DNA from 3 places in the Isoptericola sp. NPDC056605 genome. Region 2 is predicted to be linked to each of the others. Evidence: riboswitches for the same ligand, from Rfam matches in the RefSeq annotation. Region 2 holds a riboswitch; each other region holds the start of a gene.
The links. A riboswitch is a leader RNA that binds a small molecule or an ion and turns the genes downstream of it on or off. The one in region 2 is predicted to bind thiamine pyrophosphate.

Region 1 (7,116 bases), on a different contig from region 2:
CGTCGGGCATGTCCATGATGAACTCGTGCGCCCCGACCGCCCGTGCGGCGGCCTCGATGTCCGCCTGCCGGGCGCCCGGCCGCCCGAGCGCGATGTTCTCGCGCACGGACCCGCTGAACAGGTACGCCTCCTGCGTCACCATGACCACGGCGCGCCGCAGGTCCGTCGTCGACAGGTCGCGCACGTCGACGCCGTCGAGCAGCACGCGCCCCTCGCTCGCGTCGTAGAACCGGGTCACGAGCTTGGCGAGCGTGGACTTGCCCGCGCCCGTCGTGCCGACCAGCGCGACCGTCTGCCCCGCGGGGAGCGTGAGGTCGAGGTCGGGCAGCACGACGGGGCCGTCCCCGTACCGGAAGGTGACGTGGTCCAGCCGCAGGGCGCCCCGCGCGTGCGGCAGCGCCACGGGACGGCGCGGCTCGACGACGGTCGGCTCCTCCGCCAGCAGGCCGGACACCTTCTCGAGCGCCGCCGTGGCGGACTGGAACGAGTTGTAGAAGTTGCCGAGCTGCTGGATCGGCTGGAAGAACCGCTTCACGTACAGCAGGGCCGCCACCAGCACGCCGACGTCCAGCCCACCGGAGTAGACCCGCCAGCCGCCGATCGCGAGCGCGACCGCGACGGCCACGTTCCCGATGAGCACGAGCCCCGGCTGGTAGCGGCCGTTGAGCCCCATGGTGTTGAGGTTCGCGTCGCGGTACTGCTCGCTGAGCCGGCCGTACTCCGCCTCGGTGGTCGACTCCCGGCGGAACGCGTGCACGGCCCGCATGCCGGTCATCGTCTCGACGAACTTCACGATGAGCCGCGCGGACGTGGTGCGCTGCTCGCGGTAGAACACCTGCGAGTGCTTCTGGAACCACCGCGTGAGCAGCCAGGCCGGCACGAGCGCCGCCGCGAGCACGAGGCCCGAGCGCCAGTCGAGCAGGAACAGGCTCAGCCCGGTGAATACCATGAGCATGAGCGACGAGACGACACCCGTCAGCCCGCCGTCGAGCAGCTCGCGCAGCGCCTCGAGGTCGGACGTCTGACGGCTGATGATGCGGCCCGACGTGTACGACTCGTGGAACTCCAGGCTCAGCAGCTGCGTGTGCCGGAAGACGCGGCGGCGCAGGTCCAGGAGCACGCCCTGGGCGATGCGCGCGGCCTGGCGGACGTAGGCGCCGGCGCACAGGCCGCCCACGACCGCGGCGACCAGGTAGGCCGCGCCGACCAGCACGAGGGTGCCGGCGTCGCCGTCCCTGAGGTCGGGCACGGCGGAGTCGATGGCGAGGGACACGAGCCAGGGGCCCGCCACCTGGCCGAGGGTCGAGACCACGACGAGGAGGCCGGCGAGGGCGAGGGCGCCGCGACGCGGCCGGAGCAGCTCGCCCAGCAGCCGCAGCGACCGGGACCTGACGTCGCGGGATGCCTGGGCGTCGAGCTGGGTGGCGTCGTCCGCCGTCGCGTCGGTGGGCCGGCGGTGGTCGTCCGGGTCCGGCCCGGACGTCGCGGGCCGGGACGGTTCCGGAGTGCTGGGGCGGCTCACCGCTGGACCTCCTCGTTCTGGGCCTGCTCGGGTTCCTCCTGGTCGGAGTGCTCGGCGCACTCCTCCCAGTCCTGCTCCAGGCTGGAGATGACGTGCCGGTAGTGCGCGTCGGTGGCGAGCAGGTCGCGGTGGGTGCCCACGGCCGTGATCCGGCCGTCCTGGAGCACGGCGACCCGGTCGGCGAGCGCCACCGTGGACGGCCGGTGCGCGATGACGAGGCTCGTCGTGCCGTGCAGGACGTCGCGCAGGCGCGTGGTGACGGCCTCCTCGGTGGCGACGTCGAGCGCGGACAGCGGGTCGTCGAGCACGAGCACGGCGGGTCGTGCCGCGATGGCACGGGCGAGCGCGAGGCGCTGCCGCTGCCCGCCGGACAGGGACAGGCCCTCCTCCCCGATCCGGGTCTCGACGCCCTGCGGCAGGTCGGCGACGAAGCCCGCCTGCGCCACCTCGAGCGCCTCGTGCAGGCGCCGCTCACGCTCCTCCTCCGGCACGGCGTCGGGGCCGGCCTCGGGGACGCCGAGCAGCACGTTGTCGCGGACCGACGCGGAGAACAGCGTGGGGTCCTCGAACGCGACCGCGACCGCACGACGCACGTCGTGCCGCCGCATGCGCCGCACGTCGACGCCGTCGAGCAGCACCTGGCCGGCGGTGACGTCGACGATGCGCGGCACCACCATCGCGAGGGTGGACTTGCCCGAGCCCGTGAGGCCGACGAGCGCCGTCGTGGTGCCGACGGGGAGCTCGAGGTCGACGTGCTCGAGGACCGGGCGCGACGCGTCCTCGTACCGGAAGGAGACGTCGCGGAGCTCGACGTGGCCGCGCGCCGGACCGACCTCCACCGGGTCGGCGGGGTCGGCCAACGGGTTCGGGGTCTCCATGACCTCGAAGAAGCGGTCGACGGCCGTGCGGGCGTTGAGCGTCATCGACAGGGTCATGCCGAGGTCGACCACGGGGCCGTTGATCACGGCGGTCGTCAGGAAGAAGGCCACGAGGCTGCCGACGGTGATCTGCCCCTGGGCGGCGAGCACCGTGCCGAGCACGAGGCAGACGGCCAGCGTGACCTCGGGGATGAGCTGCAGCGACGTGGTGACGGTGGCCTGGTTGCCCGCCTTGCGGATCTCCGTGCGGCGCAGCTCCTCCGCCTGGTCGGTGAACGAGTCGAGGGCGTCGCGCCCGCGACCGAACGCCTTGAGCACACGGATGCCGTGCACGGACTCCTCGACGGTGGTGGCGAGGTCGCCCGACTGGTCCTGGGACAGGCGCGCGATGACGCGGTACCGCCTCGAGAAGCGGAACGCGATGACCGTCACCGGGATCGCGCCCGCAAGGTAGACGAGGCCGAGCCAGCCGGCGGTGGCCAGCAGGATGCCCACCCCGACGACGATCGTCACGATGCTGACGACGAGCTGCAGGAGGCCGAAGACCAGCCAGCGTCGCAGCAGGCCGAGGTCGCCCATGATCCGGCTCAGCAGCTGGCCGCCGGGCCACCGGTCGTGGAACGCGACGGGCAGGTCCTGCAGGTGGCGGAACAGTGCCATCCGCAGCTCGGCCTCGACCCGCGTGCCGGGGTACATCACGAGGTTGCGGCGCAGCAGGACGAGCCCGGCCTCCGCGACGCCCAGGACGAGCACGAGGAGGACGGGCACCACGAGGGCCCCGAGGTCGTGGGCGGCGGCACCCTCGGCGAGCGGGCCCTCGACCAGGGTCTGCAGCACGCGCGGGATCGCCAGCGCGGCGAGGCTCGCACCGATCGCGGAGAAGAGCCCGCCGACCATGCGCGGCACCGCCGGCCGGACGTACGGGTAGAGCCGGCGCACCGACGCGAACGTGGAGAGCTCGGAGCCCGCGGGGGCGACGGCGGGCCCGGCGGCGGCGGCGCCCGTGCGGCCGGGCGGCCCCGCGGCGCGGCCCGGCGGGGTGCCGGTCGCGACGGGACGGCGGGGAGCGGAGGAGGCGGTGCTCCTCCTGGGACTTTCGGAGGGATCGGCGCGGCGGGCGCCTCGGCTGCGGCTGCGCGAAGTGCGCTTCGTGTCGGGCATCACACCTATTCTGTCACTCGCCTCCGACACACTTGCCCCGGTCACGCGGTGCGCCCCGAGCTCGGGACACCGCTTACCGCCGCGGGATCCCGCCGTCGCGCACGACGGCGGGACCCGGACGGGCCGCGGTGGACCGGGGGTCAGCCCACCACGACGCGCCCGACCGTGGGCTCGACCGTGGGTGCCCCGGTCTGGTCGAAGAACGCCAGCTCGTGCTCGCACGCCGCGTGGAACGTCGCCGCCATCCGGTCCCGGGTGACCGGGTCGGCCGCCGCGGCGGCGCGGCGCAGGATCGCGACGGCCTCGCGCGTCGCGTCCGCGAACGCGTCGTCCGCGTACGTGCCCAGCCACGCCCCGTACGGGTGACCCGGGTGGTCGCGGGCGGCCAGCCGCTCCCCCACGTCCTGGTAGATCCAGTAGCAGGGCAGGACGGCGGCGACGAGGGTCGCGTAGTCGTCGCCGGCCACGCGCAGGTGGTCGAGGTACGCGGCCGTCGTGGGGCTGGCGGGCACGTCCTGCGGCTCCCCGCCCAGCCAGCGGGTGTGCAGGTCGAGCTCGGTCACCAGGGCGCCGTGCGCGCCGCCGGCCCAGAACGCCTGCTCGGCCCGCGTGGGAGCCAGCTCGCTCGCCCGCGCGAGGCAGCGCGCGTAGTCGCGCAGGTAGAGCGCGTCCTGCTCCAGGTACGTGCGGAAGTGGTCGGCGTCGAGCGTCCCGTCGCCCAGCGACCGGACGAACGCCAGGTCGTCGATCGCGGCGCGCACGCCCGCGGCGTCGTCCCACCAGCGGGCGACGACGTCCTCCGCCCCGTCCTGACCTGATGCCCCGCCCGCACCGGACGCACCGGACGGCGCGAGCGGCTCCGCGCCGCCGGCGCGCAGCCCCACCAGGTGGTCGACCGGCCCGTTCCCGCCGCCGACGCGCAGGGCCTCCCCGGCCCGGATCGCCGCGGTCAGCCAGGCCTTCGTGCCGCGCAGCGCCTCGGCCCAGTCCCCCGTGCGCGCGTACCGCGCGGCCAGGCCGCTGGACAACGAGCAGCCGGTGCCGTGGGTGGAGGTGCTGGTCAGGCGCGGCCCGGGGAGCTCCGCCAGCACGCCCTGCGGCCCGACGAGCGCGTCCGGGGCCCCCGCCCCCGTCGCGCCCGTCCCCGAGGCGCCCAGGTGGCCGCCCTTCGCCACCACCAGGACCCCGTGCCGGGAGGCCAGGCGTCGCGCCTGCTCGAGCGCGGCGGGCCAGTCCGCGGCCGACGGTTCCTGCGCGAGGACCGCGAGCTCGGGCAGGTTCGGCGTCACGACGTCCACCCGGGACAGCAGGTGCCGCACGGCGTCCTCGGCCGCCGGGTCGAGCAGGCGGTCCCCGCTCGTGGCGACCATCACCGGGTCCAGGACGACGGCGGGTCGCGCGCCCGTCGCGCCGGGCGGCAGGGCGTCGAGCCAGGCGGCCACGGCGTGGGCCACGGGGGCCGAGGCGAGCATCCCGATCTTCACGGCGTCGACGGCCACGTCGTCGGTGACGGCGTCGAGCTGCGCGGCCAGGAACGCGGCGGGCGGCACGTGCACGTCGCGCACCCCCCGCGTGTTCTGCACGGTCAGGGCCGTGACGGCCGCCATCCCGTAGCCGCCCGCGGCCGCGATCGACTTGAGGTCCGCCTGGATCCCGGCGCCCCCGGACGGGTCGGACCCGGCGACGGCCAGGACGCGGGGGCGACTGCCCCTCGTCGGCGCCGGGGCCGCGGGAGCAGGGGCGGTGGAGCCGGCGCTGCCGGCGGAGCTGTCTTCAGGTGCGCGCGCACTCATGTCGACATCCCTTCGCTAGTACGAGCTAGATCAGGTTCGACGGGTGTGTTCTCAGCGCCCGCCGGCCGGGTCGCGACGTCGTCGTGACGATGTCGCGGCGATGACCGGTCGGGACGCACCCCGTGTCGTGCCGCCCACCGTAGCCCAGGCCTGCGCGGGCGGCGGGCGGCGTCCCGCGGCGCGTGTCGGCGTCACGCCGCGCCTCGCCAGGCCCTCGCGCCGCAGGCCCGCGGCCTGTTCGCGGCGCGGTAGGGTGCGGGGGTGCCCGTGGTCGTCCGTCGTGCGCGCGAGCTCCTCGTCGCCGGCACGACGCTCAGCATCGCGGCCGCCGCCCACCTCCTGGCCGGCGGCGCGCTCCCCGGGGCACCCCTCGCCTGGCTCGTCGTCGTGGCGCTCACGGCGCCGCTCGCGGTGTGGACCGCCCGCCGCCGGCTGACGCTCCCCCGCCTGCTCCCCGCGATGGTCGCGCTCCAGCTCGTGCAGCACACGACCCTGTCCGTGCTCGGCGCGGCGGGCACGGACGCCTCGCCGTTGGCCTCGACCCTGCTCACGACCCTGCCCTCGACGCCGGGGGCCGCGCCGGACGGGCACGCCCTGCACGCGCTGGGCCCGGGCTCCCTCGGGCCCGCGACCGGCGGCGGGCTGCACCTGCACCACGCGGACGACCCCGGGACGACGTCCTGGATGCTCGCCGCGCACGCTGCCGCGGTGCTGCTCACCGCCCTGCTGCTCGCGGCGGGCGACCGAGCGGCCGTCAACGTCGCGGGCCAGCTGCGGCTCGTCGCGGTCCTCGTGCTGGGCCCGGCGGCGCCGCCCGTCGTCCGCGAGCCCGCCGTCGTCGTCGGGCGCACCTGGCACCCCCTCCGGGCCCGCGCCGTCCGGCGCACCCCGCCACGAGGCCCCCCGCTGCTCCCGGGCGCCCTCGTGCGCGCCGCCTGACCCTGCCCTGGTCCGTCGTCGGACGGGGGCGGGTCCCTCGTCGTCCGACGACCCCTGACCACCCCTGAGCACCAGGAGCAGCACACCCATGTCCAGGACCATCCCTGCCCTCACCCCTGCCCTCCGCGCGCGCCGCCTCGCCGGCGCCGCCGCCCTCACCGTGCCGGCCCTCGTCCTCGGCGCGGCCGCCGCCTCCGCGCACGTGACCGTGACCCCCGACGCGGCCGAGGCCGGGTCGTACGCCACCCTCACCTTCAAGGTCCCGAACGAGTCCGCCGAGGCCTCGACCACCGCCGTGAAGGTCGACCTCCCCACCGACACCCCGTTCACCAGCGTGTCCGTGGAGCCCGTGCCGGGCTGGACGGCGAAGGTCACCCAGGCGCCCCTGCCCGAGCCCGTCGAGGTGCACGGCACCACCGTGACCGAGGCGCCGGCGAGCATCGAGTGGACCGCCGACGACGCCGACGCCGGCATCGCTCCGGGCGAGTTCCTCCGGTTCACCGTGTCCGCCGGTGCTGTCCCGGACGGCGTCGAGGAGATCGCCCTGCCCGCCACGCAGACGTACTCCGACGGCGAGGTCGTCGCCTGGGACCAGGAGGCGACCGGCGACGCGGAGCCCGACCTCCCGGCACCCGTCCTGCAGGTCCTCCCGGCGGCCGAGGACGGCGGCCACGGCACGGCGTCGGCAGCCGGCGCCACGGACTCGGCCGCGGACGCCGGCACAGACGCGGGCACGGACGCGGCGGCCGACGACGACGCCTCCGGCACCCTCCCGCTGGCGCTCGGCGCGGCGGGCCTCGGTCTCGGGCTGGTCGGCGCCGTC
Region 2 (7,116 bases):
GACGCTGTTCCCCCTGCTGCACGGCACCTTCTGGTACACCGGCATGCAGGTGGCGGAGCCCGTGCTGGTGCTGGGCGCGAACCGCCTCGACGACGCGGGCTACGCCGCCGTCTCGGCCGGCCTGCGCGAGCGGCTGCTCGCCCTGCCCGACGGCCCGGTGCTGGCGTACCGGAGCCAGGACGGCGGGGACTACGACGAGCGCGGCGAGCTCCACGACGCGCTGGAGCCCGGCCGCCGCGGGCTGGGCGTGCACCTGCGCGCGTGAGGCACGGACGTCACGGCCGCCGGCGCCGGGGCGGCACGAGGTTCGCGAGCGACGAGTACCGCGGCACCCAGCGCGCGAGCGCGGCCGCGGACGCGCCGCCCAGCGTGGCGGTGGCCCACACCCCGGCCGCGAGCGAGCCCAGGGCGGCCCCGGCCGACAGGATCAGCGGCCCGAGCGCGTCGCCCGTGTCCTGGAAGAGCCGCCACACGCTGAGGAACGTGGGCCGCACCGCGGCGGGTGCGACGTCGGCGCCCAGCGTCATGACGATGCCCGAGCCCATGCCGTTGCCCACGCCGAGCAGGGCGGCGACCACGGCGAGCGCGCCGGCGGTGTGCGCGAACGGCAGCACCGCCAGCCCCACCGCCATCGTGAGCATCGACGGGACGGCCACCCACAGCCGGCCGAACCGGTCCATCACCTTGCCCGCCGGGTAGAACAGCAGCATGTCCAGGGCGCCCGAGACGCCGAAGACGAGCGACGTCACCTCGGCGTCGAGGCCCAGGTGCTCGCCCCACAGCGGGATGACTGTCTGCCGCGCGCCGCGCACGGCGCTCACCAGCAGGATGGCGACGCCGAGGGTCGCGAACAGCTGCCTGTGCTCGCGCGCGACCGCCGCGATGGACACCCGCGGACCGCCGGCGGGGCGCGGCAGCGCGGCGTCGGCCCGCGGCTCCGGCCGCACCAGGGCGATGACCAGCACCGCGACCAGCGCGGAGCCCGTGCCCAGCCAGAACGCGCCGTGCAGCGACGTCGCCGCGATCATCGCGGCCCCCGCGAACGGCCCCAGGAACAGGCCGATGCGGTGCACCCCCGCGAGGGTCGACATCACGCGCGCCCGCCGCAGCGGCGGCGTGATCTCGGTGAGGTACGCCTGCCGGGCGAGGTTGAACACGGCGTTCGCCGCGCCGAGCGCGAGCACCCCCGCGGCCAGTCCCCACAGCGCCGACGACAGCGCGATCGTCGTGAACGCCACGACGGCGACGCTGCCGGCGACCAGCATCGCCACCCGGTCCCCGAGGCGCTGCGAGAGCGCCCCGGCGGGCAGGTCGAACGCGATCTTGCCGAGCGGCAGCAGCGCGGCCACGAGGCCGGCGACCGTGAGGGTGGCGCCACGGCCCGTGGCGGTGACCGCCACGACCGGCAGCAGCGCACCGATGCCGATCTCCAGCACCAGGGTCGGGAGGAACGCCCCGAGGACGACGCTACGGAACGGGAAGAGCGGCGGGGACGGCACGCACCATTCCTATCGCACCGGCCCCGTGGGGAGCCGGTCCGTTCACGGACGTCTCATGCGGCCCGCCGGGTCGTGAGGAGCAGCGCGGGCAGGTGGAGCTCGTCGCCCGCGGGGCGCGCGGTGATCTCGGCGTCCGAGACCACGGTCGCCGACCAGGAGGGCCCCTCGAACGCGGCGCGCAGCCGGTCGTCGGTCGTGCCCCAGCCGAGCCCGGCGGCCACGGACATCGCGAGGACGGCGACGAGCGCGTCGGACGGGCAGATCGCCTCCAGCCCTGCCACGTAGGCGGCGCGACCGGCATCGTCCAGGGTGTGCAGCAGCCCTGAGTCGAGGACGGTCCGGGGCCGCACGGCCAGGCGGTCGAGCCGCCGGGCGTCCGCGACCTCGAAGCGCACCTCGCCGGGCGGGTCGACGATCGACTCCGCGGCCCGCTCCCGCGCGCGGGAGATCGCGTGCGCCGCGGCGTCCACGCCCACCACCCGGTGGCCCGCCCGGGCGACCGCGAGCGCCAGCACGCCCGTGCCGCAGCCGACGTCGAGCACCGGGTCGGCGAGCACCGACCGGCGCACGAGCGCCAGGAGCGCGGGCTGCGGGCGCCCGATCTCCCACGGCGGCGGGACGTCCGCGGCGTAGAGGGCGTCGAAGTCGTGCACCTGGCGGGCCATGCGAGCACCTCCCGACACCCATCCTGCGCCCGACGGGCCCCGCTCGACGGCTACCGCCAGGCCAGGACGGCGAACGGCAGCGCCGCGACGACGGCGCCGGCGGCGAGCACGACGCCGTCCGTACGGGTCCACGGCGCAGGCTCCGCCCAGGTCCGGCGGTGGGCGCCCGCGAAGCCCCGGGTGTCCATCGCGACGGACATGGCCGCCGCGTCGCGCAGGGTGGCGGCCAGCACGGCGAACGTCACCGACGCCGCGTGGCGCGCTCGCGAGAGCGGGCCCCGCCCGGGCCCGACGCCGCGCGACCGACGCGCCCGCGACGCCTGCTCCCACACGGCGCCGAGCCGCTCGAACCGCTGCAGCGCCGCGGCCACCCCGACGACGAAACGGGCCGGCAGGCGCAGCCGCTGGCCGAGCTGGTCGGCCAGCCCGCTCAGGTCGACCAGCGGGGCGAGGGCCACGCCGGGCAGGGCGAGCACCGCGATGCGGGCCCCCGCGACGGCGGCCACCACCGGGTCGTGGCCACCGAGCAGCCACGTCGACCACGCCACCGACGCGACCGCGACGACCACCGCGAGGTAACGGGCCGGAGAGCCGGCGCCGCGCGGCAGGAGCAGCAGCCCGAGAGCCAGCGACCCGCCCAGCGCGACGGCGGCGCTCGCGACGTCCCGGACGCCCAGGGAGGCGACCAGCCCGAGCAGCCCGAGGGCCACGAGCACGAGGGCGTTCACGCGCCCCAGCGCGCCGGTCACGCCGCCACCGTCGCTCGCTCGCTCGTCGCGCCGCCGAGCCGCACCTGGTGCCCCGCGAGGGCGACGAGGTGCGCGTCGTGGGTGCTCGCCGCGACGGTGGCGCCGTGCCGGGCCGCGGCGCCGGCCCACCCGGCCACCGCCGCCCAGGTCCCCCTGTCCTGGCCGACGGTCGGCTCGTCGAGCAGCACGAGCCCCGGCCGGTGCGCCAGCGCCGCCGCCAGGGCGAGCCGCCGCTGCTCGCCGCCGGACAGCCGGAACGGATGCGCGTCGGCGAGGTGGTCGAGGCGCAGCAGCGCGAGCACGGCGTCCACGTCCACCCGGACGCCGAGGCGCCGGCCGGTGAGCTCCACCTCGTCCCGCACGCGCAGCGCGAGCAGGCCGTGCTCCGGGTGCTGCGGCACCCACCCGCAGGACCGCGCGAGCTCCTCCGAGCGGGCCGTCCGCCCCGGGACGCCCCGCACCTCGCCGGCCGTCGGCCGCAGGTGCCCCGCAAGAGTGGCGACGAGCGTGGACTTCCCCGCCCCCGAGGGCCCCGTGACGGACGTGAGGCGGCCCGCGGGCAGCCGCGCGGCCACGCCGTCGAGGGCACGCGTCGTGGTGCGACCGCGCAGGCCGCGGGTCACCAGGTCGACGCGGAGGCCGGCGACGACGACGTCCGGCCCGGGCACGTCCGGCGCCACCAGCGCCGCGGGCACGGACAGCGGGGACGGCGCCGCCACGCCGGGCAGCCAGACGCCGGCGCGCGTCAGGTCGTCCCGCAGGGCGGACGGGACGTCGCGCAGCGCGGCGGGCGCGACGTCGTGCGTGACCCGGCCGCCCGGTCCGAGCACCACGACGCGGTCCAGGTGCTCGAGCCACGGCCCGACGTGGTGGTCGACCACGACGAGGGACGTGTCCGAGCCCTCCAGCGCGCCGACGACGGCGGCGCGCACCTCGGCCGCCGCGGCGGGGTCGAGCATCGCGGTCGGCTCGTCCAGGAGCAGCAGGCCCGGCGCGCTCGCCAGCGCCCCGGCGAGCGCGAGCCGCTGCAGCTCGCCGCCCGAGAGGGCCGACGTCGGCCGGTCGGGCGGGTGGCGCAGCCCGACCCGGTCGAGAGCCTCCCCGGCCCGGCGCCAGATCTCGTCCCGCGGCAGGCCGGCGTTCTCGGGGCCGAAGGCGACGTCCCGGCCGATCCGGGCCGCGACGACCGCGGAGCCCGGGTCCTGCGGGACGAGCCCCACCCCGCCGTCCACGTGGACGGTCCCGGACAGCTCGCCGGGCAGCGGGTCGCCCAGCACGCCCGCCAGGGCGTGCAGCACGGTCGACTTGCCCGCCCCGCTGGGACCGACCAGCCCCAGGCGCTCCCCCGCGCCGACGATGAGGTCGAGGCCCTCGATCGTCGGGGCCCGGCGCCCGGTGGGCCGCCAGCACAGCCCTCGCACGCGAACCCGGACGTCGTCGTGCGCCACGCCGTCAGGCCGGCGCGCGGTCGACGGCACGGTCGACGGCACGGTCGGCGAGGTCGCGACCCGGGCCGAACGCGTCGAGCACGCCGGCCCGCGCGAGGGCGCGCACGAGCGCCGCGCCCCCGAGGCCGGCGAGCAGCGCGCCGGACAGCGCGAAGAGGCCCAGGTACGCCAGCCGGAAGCCCCACTCCCAGTCCGGGTAGTACGCGAACCACTCGTACACGGCGCCGCACGCGCCCGCCGTCGCGCCCGCCAGGGCCGCCACCGCGGCGCCGAAACGCCGGTAGAGGAACAGGGCGAGGACAAGCTCGGCGCCGAACCCCTGGACGACGCCGGAGACGATCGCCGAGAAGCCCCAGCCGGCGCCGAGCAGGGCCTCGACGCTCGCGGCGACGACCTCGGTGAGCAGCGCCGCGCCCGGACGGCGGACGATGAGGCCACCCAGCACGCCGCCGAGCAGCCAGCCGCCGCCGAGCAGGCCGGTGGCCGGCGGGAAGGCGACCGCCAGCCCGGCGGAGAGCAGGTGGTAGAGCTGGGTCCAGCCCCAGAAGACGACACCGACGGCCACGCCGAGCATGGCCACGGTGACGAGGTCGACGGTGCGGTACCGCAGGGACGCGCTGCGCGCGAAAGTGGGCGCGGACATTCCAGGTAACTCCCTTCGCCGGTGCTAACCGGAGCAGGTTCCAAGGGTCTGCGGCTGTGCCCGCACTCTCAGCGCCCCTTCGACGGCGCTCCCCTGTCATGGGTGTCTTCAGATGTGACTTCAGGTGTGACCTCACGGCGGCCGACGACGCGACCGCAGGTCCGACCCTAGGCGACGACGGCGTCGGCGCAAGGGCGTCCCGCACCGTGAAACCCCTGGTCACGCAAGAAGGCCCGGAACCGTGGGGTTCCGGGCCTTCTCGTCGGGGTGGAGCTGAGGGGACTCGAACCCCTGACCCCCTGCATGCCATGCAGGTGCGCTACCAGCTGCGCCACAGCCCCGAGAACCGACTCTCGCGGCCGACGGGCGACCGGGCGATTCGTCTGATTCGGTGCGTTCCTCCGGGCTTGCGCCCCTCGGGAACGTCGATATCTTAGGCAGACTTCGGGCCAGGTTCCAAATTCCAGTCCGGCCCCGCCTGCCAGCGGTCCAGGGGGTACCCCGCGCCCACGTTGTGCGCCACGAGGCGCCAGGCGGGCACAGCACCCTCGCCCGCACGGTGCAGGTGCGACCAGTGCACGTTGTGCATCCCCGACAGCCCGCGCCACGTGGTCGGGTCGAGCCCGAGCAGCGCCGTCACCGCCAGCGAGATGGCGGCGCCGTGCGACACGACGACGAGCGTCGCGTCGTCGTCCAGGTCCCCGGCATGCTCGGCCAGGGCCTCGGCCATGCGCTCCGCGACCGCCGCCTTCGTCTCGGCCCCCGCGCCCACGGGCTCCGCGCCCAGGCGCCAGGCGGCGTACTCCTCGGGCCAGCGCTCCTGCAGCTCCGCGCCCGTGAGGCCCTCCCAGGCACCGAAGCCGCGCTCGCGCAGGCGCTCGTCGGTGACCAGGGGCTGCCCGCCGAGCGCGTCCGCGTACGCGGTCGCCGTCTCGACGGCGCGCCCCAGGTCGGACGACACGATGCGCGTCGCGCGGTGCGACGACGCCAGCGCGGAGCCGCCCTCCGCCGCCTGCCAGCGCCCGACCTCGTCGAGCGGGATGTCGATCTGCCCCTGCAGCCGCAGGGACGCGTTGTAGGCGGTGCGGGCGTGCCGCAGCAGGACGACGGTGCCGGCCGTCACCGCTCGTCGCCCGCGAGACGGATCGCCCCGTCGCCCCCGCCGTCGCCGTACTCGGCGGCGGCCGCCGCGCCGTCACCGCCGCGCGCGTCCTCCGGCAGCTCCACCGCCGGGCAGTCCTTCCACAGTCGCTCGAGCGCGTAGTACACGCGGTCCTCGGCGTGCTGCACGTGGACGACGACCTCCCCGAAGTCCAGCAGCACCCACCGCGCCTGCGCCTTGCCCTCCCGACGGATCGGCTTGGAGCCGGCGAGGAACATCGCCTCCTCGACGGCGTCCACGATCGCCGAGACCTGGCGCTCGTTCGTGCCGGAGGCGATGAGGAACACGTCGGTGAGCACCAGCTGGTCGCTCACGTCCAGCGCGATGATCTCCTGCGCCTTGCGGTCCGACGCGGCCCGGGCGGCGACGACCGCCAGCTCGACGGCGCGGGGGCTAGCGGTCATGCAGCGGCTCCGGGGTGCTCGTACGTGAGGGAGACGCCGGCCGCGGGCGCGGCGGCGTCGGTATCGGTCTGGAAGTTGCTGTCGTCGGGCGCCTGGAGCAGCAGCTTCCAGACCAGGAGCCCCAGCACGAACGCGACGACCACGAGGACGATGTAGTGCAGCCAGGTGTACGACGCCTCGGGCTCGTCCCAGTCCTCGTCGTCGTCCTCGTCGTCCAGCGGCGCGGCCGACCGCGCGCGGACGGGCTGCTCCGACGCGACCAGCGCGTCGAACGGGGACGCGGCGGGTCGCTCCGGCGCGGCCGGCGGCTGTGCGGGGCCCGCAGCGGGGCGGGACGGCGGCACGGACGCGGGCCGCTCGGTGGTCGGGCTCGCCCAGGGCAGCGGGGGCGCGACCGACGTGGCGCCGGGCGGCGCCGGGCTCGGTGCCGCCTGGGCGGGCGGCGCCGAGGCCGCGGTGGCGCCGAACGGCGACGCGGTGCCCGTCGTCGCGAACGGGGAACGGCGGGCGGGGCCGTCGGGGCGCGGCGCGACCGTGGCCGGCGGG
Region 3 (7,116 bases), on a different contig from region 2:
TGGTCGCGCCGGGGGCGGTGGCAGGATGTCCCGGTGCGCATCGTCCACGTCTCCGACTCCTACCTCCCGCTGCTCGGCGGCATCGAGACCCAGGTGGCCCGGCTCGCGCGCCGGCAGTCGGAGGCCGGGCACGACGTCGAGGTCATCACCACGACGCCGGGCGCGCCCGGCGAGCACGGCATCAGCACCCGGCCCGACGGCGACGGGGTCGTCGTGCACCGCGTCGCGGCCCGCGTGCCGGGCGGCTACCCCGTCCACCCGCGCTCGACGGCGCACGTGCGCGCGCGGCTGAAGGCGCTCGAGGCCGACGGCCGCCGCCCGGACGCCGTGCACCTGCACATGGGCGTCCTGGCCCCCACGGTCGAGCTGGCGCTCCGGCCCGTGACGCGGCTCGGGCTGCCCGCCCTGCTCACGGTGCACAGCGTGTGGGGCGGCTGGGAGCGGGCGTTCGCCGCGCTCGACCGCGTGACCCGGTGGTCGGCCTGGCCGGTGCAGTGGTCGGCGGTGAGCGGGCTGACGGCGGACCCGCTGCGGCGCGTGGTCGGGCGACGGCTGGGCCCCGGCGCCGCCGCGGAGCGCGTGTCCGTGCTGGGCAACGGCATCGACGTCGACGCCTGGCGGCTGCCCCGCGTCGAGCGGGGCGAGCGTGCCGAGGGCCGCGAGGTGCACGTCGTGTCCGCCACGCGGTTCGCGCCCCGCAAGCGGGTGCTGCCGATGCTCGAGGCGATCGCCGCGGCCGTGGAGAGGGCTCCGGGGCGCCTGGTCGCGACGATCGGCGGCGACGGACCGCAGCTGTCCGAGGCCCGTCGCTGGGTGCGCGAGCACGGCCTGGCCGACACGGTGCGGCTCGTCGGCCGCCTCACCCCGACCGAGCTCAAGCGCCTGTACGTGCGCGCCGACGTCTTCGTGGCCCCGGCCGTGCAGGATGCGTTCGGCATCGCGGCGCTCGAGGCCCAGGCCGCGGGCCTCGCCGTCGTCAGCCGGTCGCAGTCGGGGGTCGCGGAGCGCCTGGTCGACGGCCGGGACGCCCTCCTCGTGGACGACGACGCCGCGATGGCCGACGCTCTCGTCCGTTTCGCCGACGACCCCGCCCTGCTCGACGCGATCATCGCCCACAACCGCTCCGCCGAGCTCGCGACGTCGTGGCCCCGCGTGCTCGCCGACGTCGACCGCGCCTACGCGCGTGCCGCATCGCTCGTCGGTTGACCGGGGCGGCGTCACCGCAGGTCACGGGCGAGTCGTTGCTCGGGCGTATCAAGGGCGCCCGCTGCGCGCTCCCCCCACACCGTGACCGGCGACGAGGGGATCGCCGGCAGACGTGAGGAGCGAAGATGACCATCACGACGCAACGACGCACCGTCCGCGCCCGGCTCGCCGCCGTCGTCGGCGGGCTCGCCGCGATCACCGCACTGGGGGTCGCGGGTCCCACCGCGACGGCCGCACCTGCGGACGACCCGGCGCCGGTCCAGGTGCAGCGCGTGGAAAGCGACGCACCGGTCATGGTCGAGGACCTGAAGATCTCGGCCAAGGCCGCCAGCACGACCGACTACTGTGCCGTCCTCGACGGCACCTTCGGCTGCAAGAACGCGAAGCCGGGGACCGGGCTGGTCGTCGCACGGCTGTACCAGAACAAGAACTACGGCGGCTTCCAGGTCGTCGTGTTCAACCCGAAGTACAAGGTCGGCTGCACGTCGGGCACCGGGGACAACGAGGGCGGCGCCAACCTCGGCACCGCGCTGTCCAACCGGATCAGCTCCGTCAAGACCTACAACAGCTGCGACGTGAAGCTCTACAACGGCAACGGCAAGACCGGCGCCAGCACCGGCTGGATCGACAAGTCGGCCCTGCTCAGCGGCTTCAACGACAAGGCCAACTCGTTCAGGATCTCCTGACAGCCCACCTGGCAGCGTGGCCGGCGGGAGCCGGGACGTCGTTCGCGAGAGCCGAGCGAGGCACGAGCGAATCATTCGAGCGAACGACGTCCCGGCTCCCGCCGGCCACGCCGTCCACCCTCACTCCCACTCGATGGTGCCCGGCGGCTTGCTCGTCACGTCGAGCACCACGCGGTTGACCTCGCTCACCTCGTTGGTGATGCGAGTGGAGATGACGGACAGCACGTCGTAGGGCAGGCGCGTCCAGTCGGCGGTCATGGCGTCCTCGGAGGACACGGGCCGCAGCACGATCGGGTGGCCGTAGGTGCGGCCGTCGCCCTGCACGCCGACGGAACGGACGTCGGCCAGCAGCACGACGGGGCACTGCCAGATCTCGTCGTCCAGGCCCGCCCTGGTGAGCTCGGCGCGCGCGATGGCGTCCGCCTTGCGCAGCGTCTCGAGGCGCTCGGCCGTGACCTCGCCGACGATGCGGATGCCGAGGCCCGGGCCGGGGAACGGCTGGCGGGAGACGATCTCCTCGGGCACGCCGAGCTCGCGGCCCACCGCGCGGACCTCGTCCTTGAACAGGGTGCGCAGCGGCTCGACCAGCTCGAACTGCAGGTCGTCGGGCAGGCCGCCCACGTTGTGGTGGCTCTTGATGTTGGCCGCGCCCTCGCCGCCGCCGGACTCGACGACGTCCGGGTACAGCGTCCCCTGCACGAGGAACTTGACCTCCTCGCCGTGGGCGCCCGCCTCGGCGACGATGTCGCGCTGGGCGTCCTCGAAGACGCGGATGAACTCGCGGCCGATGATCTTGCGCTTCGTCTCCGGGTCGCTCACGCCGGCGAGGGCGGTCAGGAACCGCTCCTTCTCGTCGCGGATGATGAGGTTCACGCCCGTGGAGGCGACGAAGTCGCGCTCGATCTGCTCGACCTCGCCCTCGCGCAGCAGGCCGTGGTCCACGTGCACGCAGGTGAGCTGGTCGCCGACGGCGCGCTGCACCAGCGCGGCGGCGACGGCGGAGTCCACGCCGCCGGACAGGGCGCAGATGACGCGGGCGTCGCCGATCTGCGCGCGGATCGCGGCGACCTGGTCGGCGATGACGTTGCCCGGCGTCCAGTCGGGCGCGAGCCCCGCGCCCTCGTAGAGGAACTTCTCCAGCACGGCCTGGCCGTGCGCCGAGTGCTTCACCTCGGGGTGCCACTGCACGCCGTACAGGCGACGGCCGGTGTCCTCGAACGCGGCGACCGGCGAGCCGGACGACGTCGCGAGCACCTGGAAGCCCTCCGGCGCGGCGTGCACGGAGTCGCCGTGGCTCATCCAGGTGGTCTGGTGGTCGGGGGAGCCCGCCAGCAGCACGCCCGCCTCGCACACCTCGACCTCGGTGCCGCCGTACTCCCTCTGCCCCGTCTGCGCGACGGTGCCGCCCAGCGCCTGCGCCATCGCCTGGAAGCCGTAGCAGATGCCGAGCACCGGCACGCCGGCCTCGAACAGCGCCGGGTCCACGAACGGGGCGCCCGTGGCGTACACCGACGACGGCCCGCCCGAGAGGATGATCGCCGCCGGGTTCTTGGCGAGCATCTGCTCGGTGGTGAACGTGTGGGGCACGATCTCGGAGTAGACGCGGGCCTCGCGCACGCGGCGCGCGATGAGCTGCGCGTACTGCGCGCCGAAGTCGACGACGAGGACCGGTCGCGGCGTGGGCGCCAGGTCGGCGGTGGTGGGGGTGTCGGTGGCGGGAGACGTCACCGAGCCATCGTAGCCGCCGGACGGTACCGCTCCCGGGCCCGTCCCACGGGTCACGCGGTGGGGTAGGTCACCTCGACACCGCGGCGGCGCGCCGGCCGTCGGCGGTCAGGCCAACCGCTCCCGCAGCTCGCGCGCGGCGCGCCCGGGGTCGGGCGCCTGCGTGATCGCGCGCACGACGACGACGCGCGACGCACCGGCGTCGAGCACGGCGTCCAGCCGCTCGGCGTCGACGCCGCCGATGGCGAACCACGGTGTCGTCGGGCGAGTCGCGGCGACCTCGCGCAACAGGCCGAGACCCACGGCCGCACGGCCGGGCTTGGTGGGCGTGGCCCACAGCGGGCCGACGCAGAAGTAGTCGACGTCCGGGTCGGCCTCGGCCTCGGCCGCCTGCGCGGCGGAGTGGGTGGAGCGACCCAGCACCGGGCCCGGGCCGAGCAGCGACCGGACCGCCGGCACGGGCAGGTCGCGCTGCCCCATGTGCACGACGGGAGCGCCGGTCAGCCCGGCGACGTCGGCCCGGTCGTTCACCGCCCAGAGCGCGCCGTGCTCCGCGGCGACGCGGGCCACCACGGCCTGCAGCTCGAGCTCGCGCGCGACGTCGAGCGTCTTGTCCCGCAGCTGCACGACGTCCACGCCGCCCGCGAGCGCCGCGTGCAGGAAGTCCTCGAGGTCGCCCCGGTCCTCGCGGGCGTCGGTGCACAGGTACAGGCGGGCGTCGGCGAGCCGGGCGCGGGTCGTGGTCACGCCGGCCAGGGTAACCACGGCCCGGGTTACAGTGGCCGCGCACGGGAGCCCCGCTCGGGGCTGAGAGGGCGTAGGAGCCGACCGTCGAACCTGATCTGGGTCATGCCAGCGAAGGGAGCGCACATGCCCACGTCCACCGGCCCGTCCGCCACCCCCTCCGACGTCGTCGTCGTCGGCGGCGGGATCGTCGGTCTCGCGGTGGCCTGGCGGGCCGCGGACGCCGGCCTCGCCGTCACGGTGCTCGACCCGTCGCCCGGCGACGGCGCCACCCGCGCGGCCGCGGGGATGCTCGCGGCCGTCGGCGAGGCGGACTTCGGCGAGCGGGACCTCGCGCGCCTCAACCTCGCGTCGGCCGCCCGCTGGCCCGCGTTCGCCGCCGACCTCGCCGCCGCGACCGGTCGCGACGTCCCGCTGCTGCGTGCCGGGTCGCTCGCCGTCGCGTACGACGCCGACGACCTCGCCCTCCTGCGTCGCGTGCTGGCGCTGCACCGGGAGTGGAGCCTCGCGTCCGCGGAGGTCTCCGTGGCCGACGCCCGGCGCCGCGAGCCGTACCTCGGGCCGCGGCTCGCCGGGGCGGCCCGCGTCGAGGGCGACCTGGCCGTCGACCCGCGGGGCACGCACGCGGCACTCCTCGAGGCGCTGACCCGCGCGCCGGGCGGCACGGTCGTCCGCCGCGCCGCCGTGCGCCTGGAGCGGGACGCCGCGGGCCGGGTGGTCGCGGCGCACGACGCCGCCGGGGTGCGGCACGCCGCCGGGGCCGTGGTCCTCGCGGCCGGCGCTGTCCCTCCCGCGGGGCTGCTCGACGGCGTGCCGGAGGTGCGCGTGCCGGTGCGGCCCGTCAAGGGCGTGACGCTGCGCCTGGACGCCGGGCCGGGGCTCGCCCTCGAGCACGTGGTGCGCGGCACGGTGCAGGGCCGGCCGGTGTACCTCGTGCCGCGGGGCCCGGGCACCGGCGCCGGCCCGGGCAGCGGGCCCGGGCACCGGGAGATCGTCGTCGGCGCCACCAGCGAGGAGCGGCCGGACGACCGCCGCGCCGAGGCGGGCGGCGTGTTCGCGCTGCTGCGCGACGCCCGCGCCCTCGTGCCCGGGATCGACGAGGCCGCGCTGGTCGACGTCACGCCGCGCGCCCGCCCGGCCACCCCCGACAACCTGCCGCTGGTCGGCGCCACCGCCGTGCCCGGACTGCTGGCCGCCGTCGGGCACGGACGCAACGGGGTGCTGCTCGCGCCACTCACCGCCGACGCGGTGCTCGCCGCGCTGACCGGCACACCGCCGCCCGACGACGCGCTCGACACCCTCACCGCCGCCGACCCGCGACGCTTCGCGCCCGCAACCCCCGAAGGAGCCCTCCCGTGAGCACGCCGTCCACCTCCGCAACCGCCGTCGTGAACGGCGAGACCTACCCGCTCGACGGACCGCACGGCGACGGCGTCGAGGCCGTCGTCGCGACCCTCGTCCCCGCGTTCGTCGCCGACGGCTCGGTGCAGGGCATCGCCGTCGCCGTGAACGACGCCGTCGTCCCCCGCGGCCTGTGGGCCGGCACCCGGATCGCGCCAGGCGACCGGGTCGAGATCGTCACCGCCGTCCAGGGCGGCTGACCACGAAGCACGGAGGAAGCATGACCAGCACGCACGCCGAGACCACGTCCCGCCCGCTCGCGCACCCGCTCGTCGATCCGCTCGTGGTCGCCGGCACGGAGGTCGGCTCGCGCCTCGTCATGGGCACGGGCGGGGCGTCGAACCTCATGACGCTGGAGGACGCGCTGGTCGCGTCGGGCACCGGGCTCACGACCGTGGCGATGCGCCGCGTCGCGGTACGGCCGGGAGGCGCGGGCGCCGAGGACGGCGGCATCTGGGGCCTGCTGGAGCGGCTGGGCATCCGCGCCCTGCCGAACACGGCCGGCTGCTTCTCGGTCGCCGAGGCCGTGCTCACGGCGCAGCTCGCCCGCGAGGCCTGCGGCACCGACTGGGTCAAGCTCGAGGTGATCGCGGACGACGTCACCCTGCTCCCCGACCCGCTCGGCCTCGTCGAGGCCGCCGACCGGCTGGTGCGCGACGGGTTCGTCGTGCTGCCGTACACGAACGACGACCCGATCCTCGCGCGGCGTCTCGAGGACGTCGGGTGCGCGGCCGTCATGCCGCTCGGCGCCCCCATCGGCACGGGCCTGGGCGTGCTCAACCCCCGCAACATCGAGGCGATCGCGTCCGCCGCGCGCGTGCCCGTCATCCTCGACGCCGGGGTGGGCACCGCGTCCGACGCCGCCCTCGCGATGGAGCTCGGCTGCGACGGCGTGCTCCTCGCGACCGCCGTCACGCGCGCCGCCGACCCGGTCCGCATGGCGCACGCCATGCGCCTCGCCGTCGAGTCCGGGTGCCTCGCCGCCGGCGCCGGCCGCATCCCGCGCCGTGAGGGCGCGCTGGCCAGCTCCTCCCCGGACGGTCGACTCGACCTCGCCCTCTGACGCGGTGCTCCACGCTGCCGAGGTAGTCCGAAACCTGCCGAGGTAGTCCGATCCGTGCCGAGGTAGTCCGATCCGTGCCGAGGTAGTGGTCCGGTCCACTACCTCGCGGAGTCTCGGACTACCTCGGCACGACCCGTGCTCCCTCGCGTCAGACGGCGAGGAGCAGCGCGGGGGCGCCGCCCTCGACGGAGCGGGCATCGACGCCGGCGGCGCGCGCGACGTCGGCCACGCGGGCGGAGCGGGCGCCCGCGGCGCAGACCAGGAGCACCGGGCGGTCGGTGGGCAGCGCCG

Region 1: another riboswitch for thiamine pyrophosphate. It lies ahead of ACFQ8Y_RS11265 (bifunctional hydroxymethylpyrimidine kinase/phosphomethylpyrimidine kinase); the one in region 2 lies ahead of ACFQ8Y_RS11725 (ECF transporter S component).
Region 3: another riboswitch for thiamine pyrophosphate. It lies ahead of thiO (glycine oxidase ThiO); the one in region 2 lies ahead of ACFQ8Y_RS11725 (ECF transporter S component).

Annotation. Positions count from the first base shown of each region.
Region 1 covers NZ_JBHTVT010000009.1:76,270-83,385, forward strand. The annotation lists gene ACFQ8Y_RS11255 (ABC transporter ATP-binding protein) at 1-1,522, opposite strand, end outside; gene ACFQ8Y_RS11260 (ABC transporter ATP-binding protein) at 1,519-3,297, opposite strand; gene ACFQ8Y_RS11265 (bifunctional hydroxymethylpyrimidine kinase/phosphomethylpyrimidine kinase) at 3,702-5,354, opposite strand; TPP riboswitch at 5,345-5,487, opposite strand; gene ACFQ8Y_RS11270 (hypothetical protein) at 5,616-6,293, shown strand; gene ACFQ8Y_RS11275 (YcnI family protein) at 6,382-7,116, shown strand, end outside.
Region 2 covers NZ_JBHTVT010000010.1:24-7,139, reverse strand. The annotation lists gene ACFQ8Y_RS11750 (NAD(P)H-dependent oxidoreductase) at 1-265, shown strand, start outside; gene ACFQ8Y_RS11745 (MFS transporter) at 276-1,499, opposite strand; gene ACFQ8Y_RS11740 (class I SAM-dependent methyltransferase) at 1,553-2,164, opposite strand; gene ACFQ8Y_RS11735 (energy-coupling factor transporter transmembrane component T) at 2,215-2,913, opposite strand; gene ACFQ8Y_RS11730 (ATP-binding cassette domain-containing protein) at 2,910-4,361, opposite strand; gene ACFQ8Y_RS11725 (ECF transporter S component) at 4,366-5,004, opposite strand; TPP riboswitch at 4,998-5,109, opposite strand; tRNA gene ACFQ8Y_RS11720 (tRNA-Ala) at 5,273-5,345, opposite strand; gene ACFQ8Y_RS11715 (histidine phosphatase family protein) at 5,438-6,127, opposite strand; gene rsfS (ribosome silencing factor) at 6,124-6,570, opposite strand; partial or broken gene ACFQ8Y_RS11705 (hypothetical protein) at 6,567-7,116, opposite strand, start outside.
Region 3 covers NZ_JBHTVT010000024.1:885-8,000, forward strand. The annotation lists gene ACFQ8Y_RS19265 (glycosyltransferase family 4 protein) at 34-1,206, shown strand; gene ACFQ8Y_RS19270 (hypothetical protein) at 1,332-1,892, shown strand; gene guaA (glutamine-hydrolyzing GMP synthase) at 2,013-3,620, opposite strand; gene thiE (thiamine phosphate synthase) at 3,726-4,364, opposite strand; TPP riboswitch at 4,396-4,498, shown strand; gene thiO (glycine oxidase ThiO) at 4,488-5,720, shown strand; gene thiS (sulfur carrier protein ThiS) at 5,717-5,962, shown strand; gene ACFQ8Y_RS19295 (thiazole synthase) at 5,983-6,825, shown strand; gene ACFQ8Y_RS19300 (ThiF family adenylyltransferase) at 6,974-7,116, opposite strand, start outside.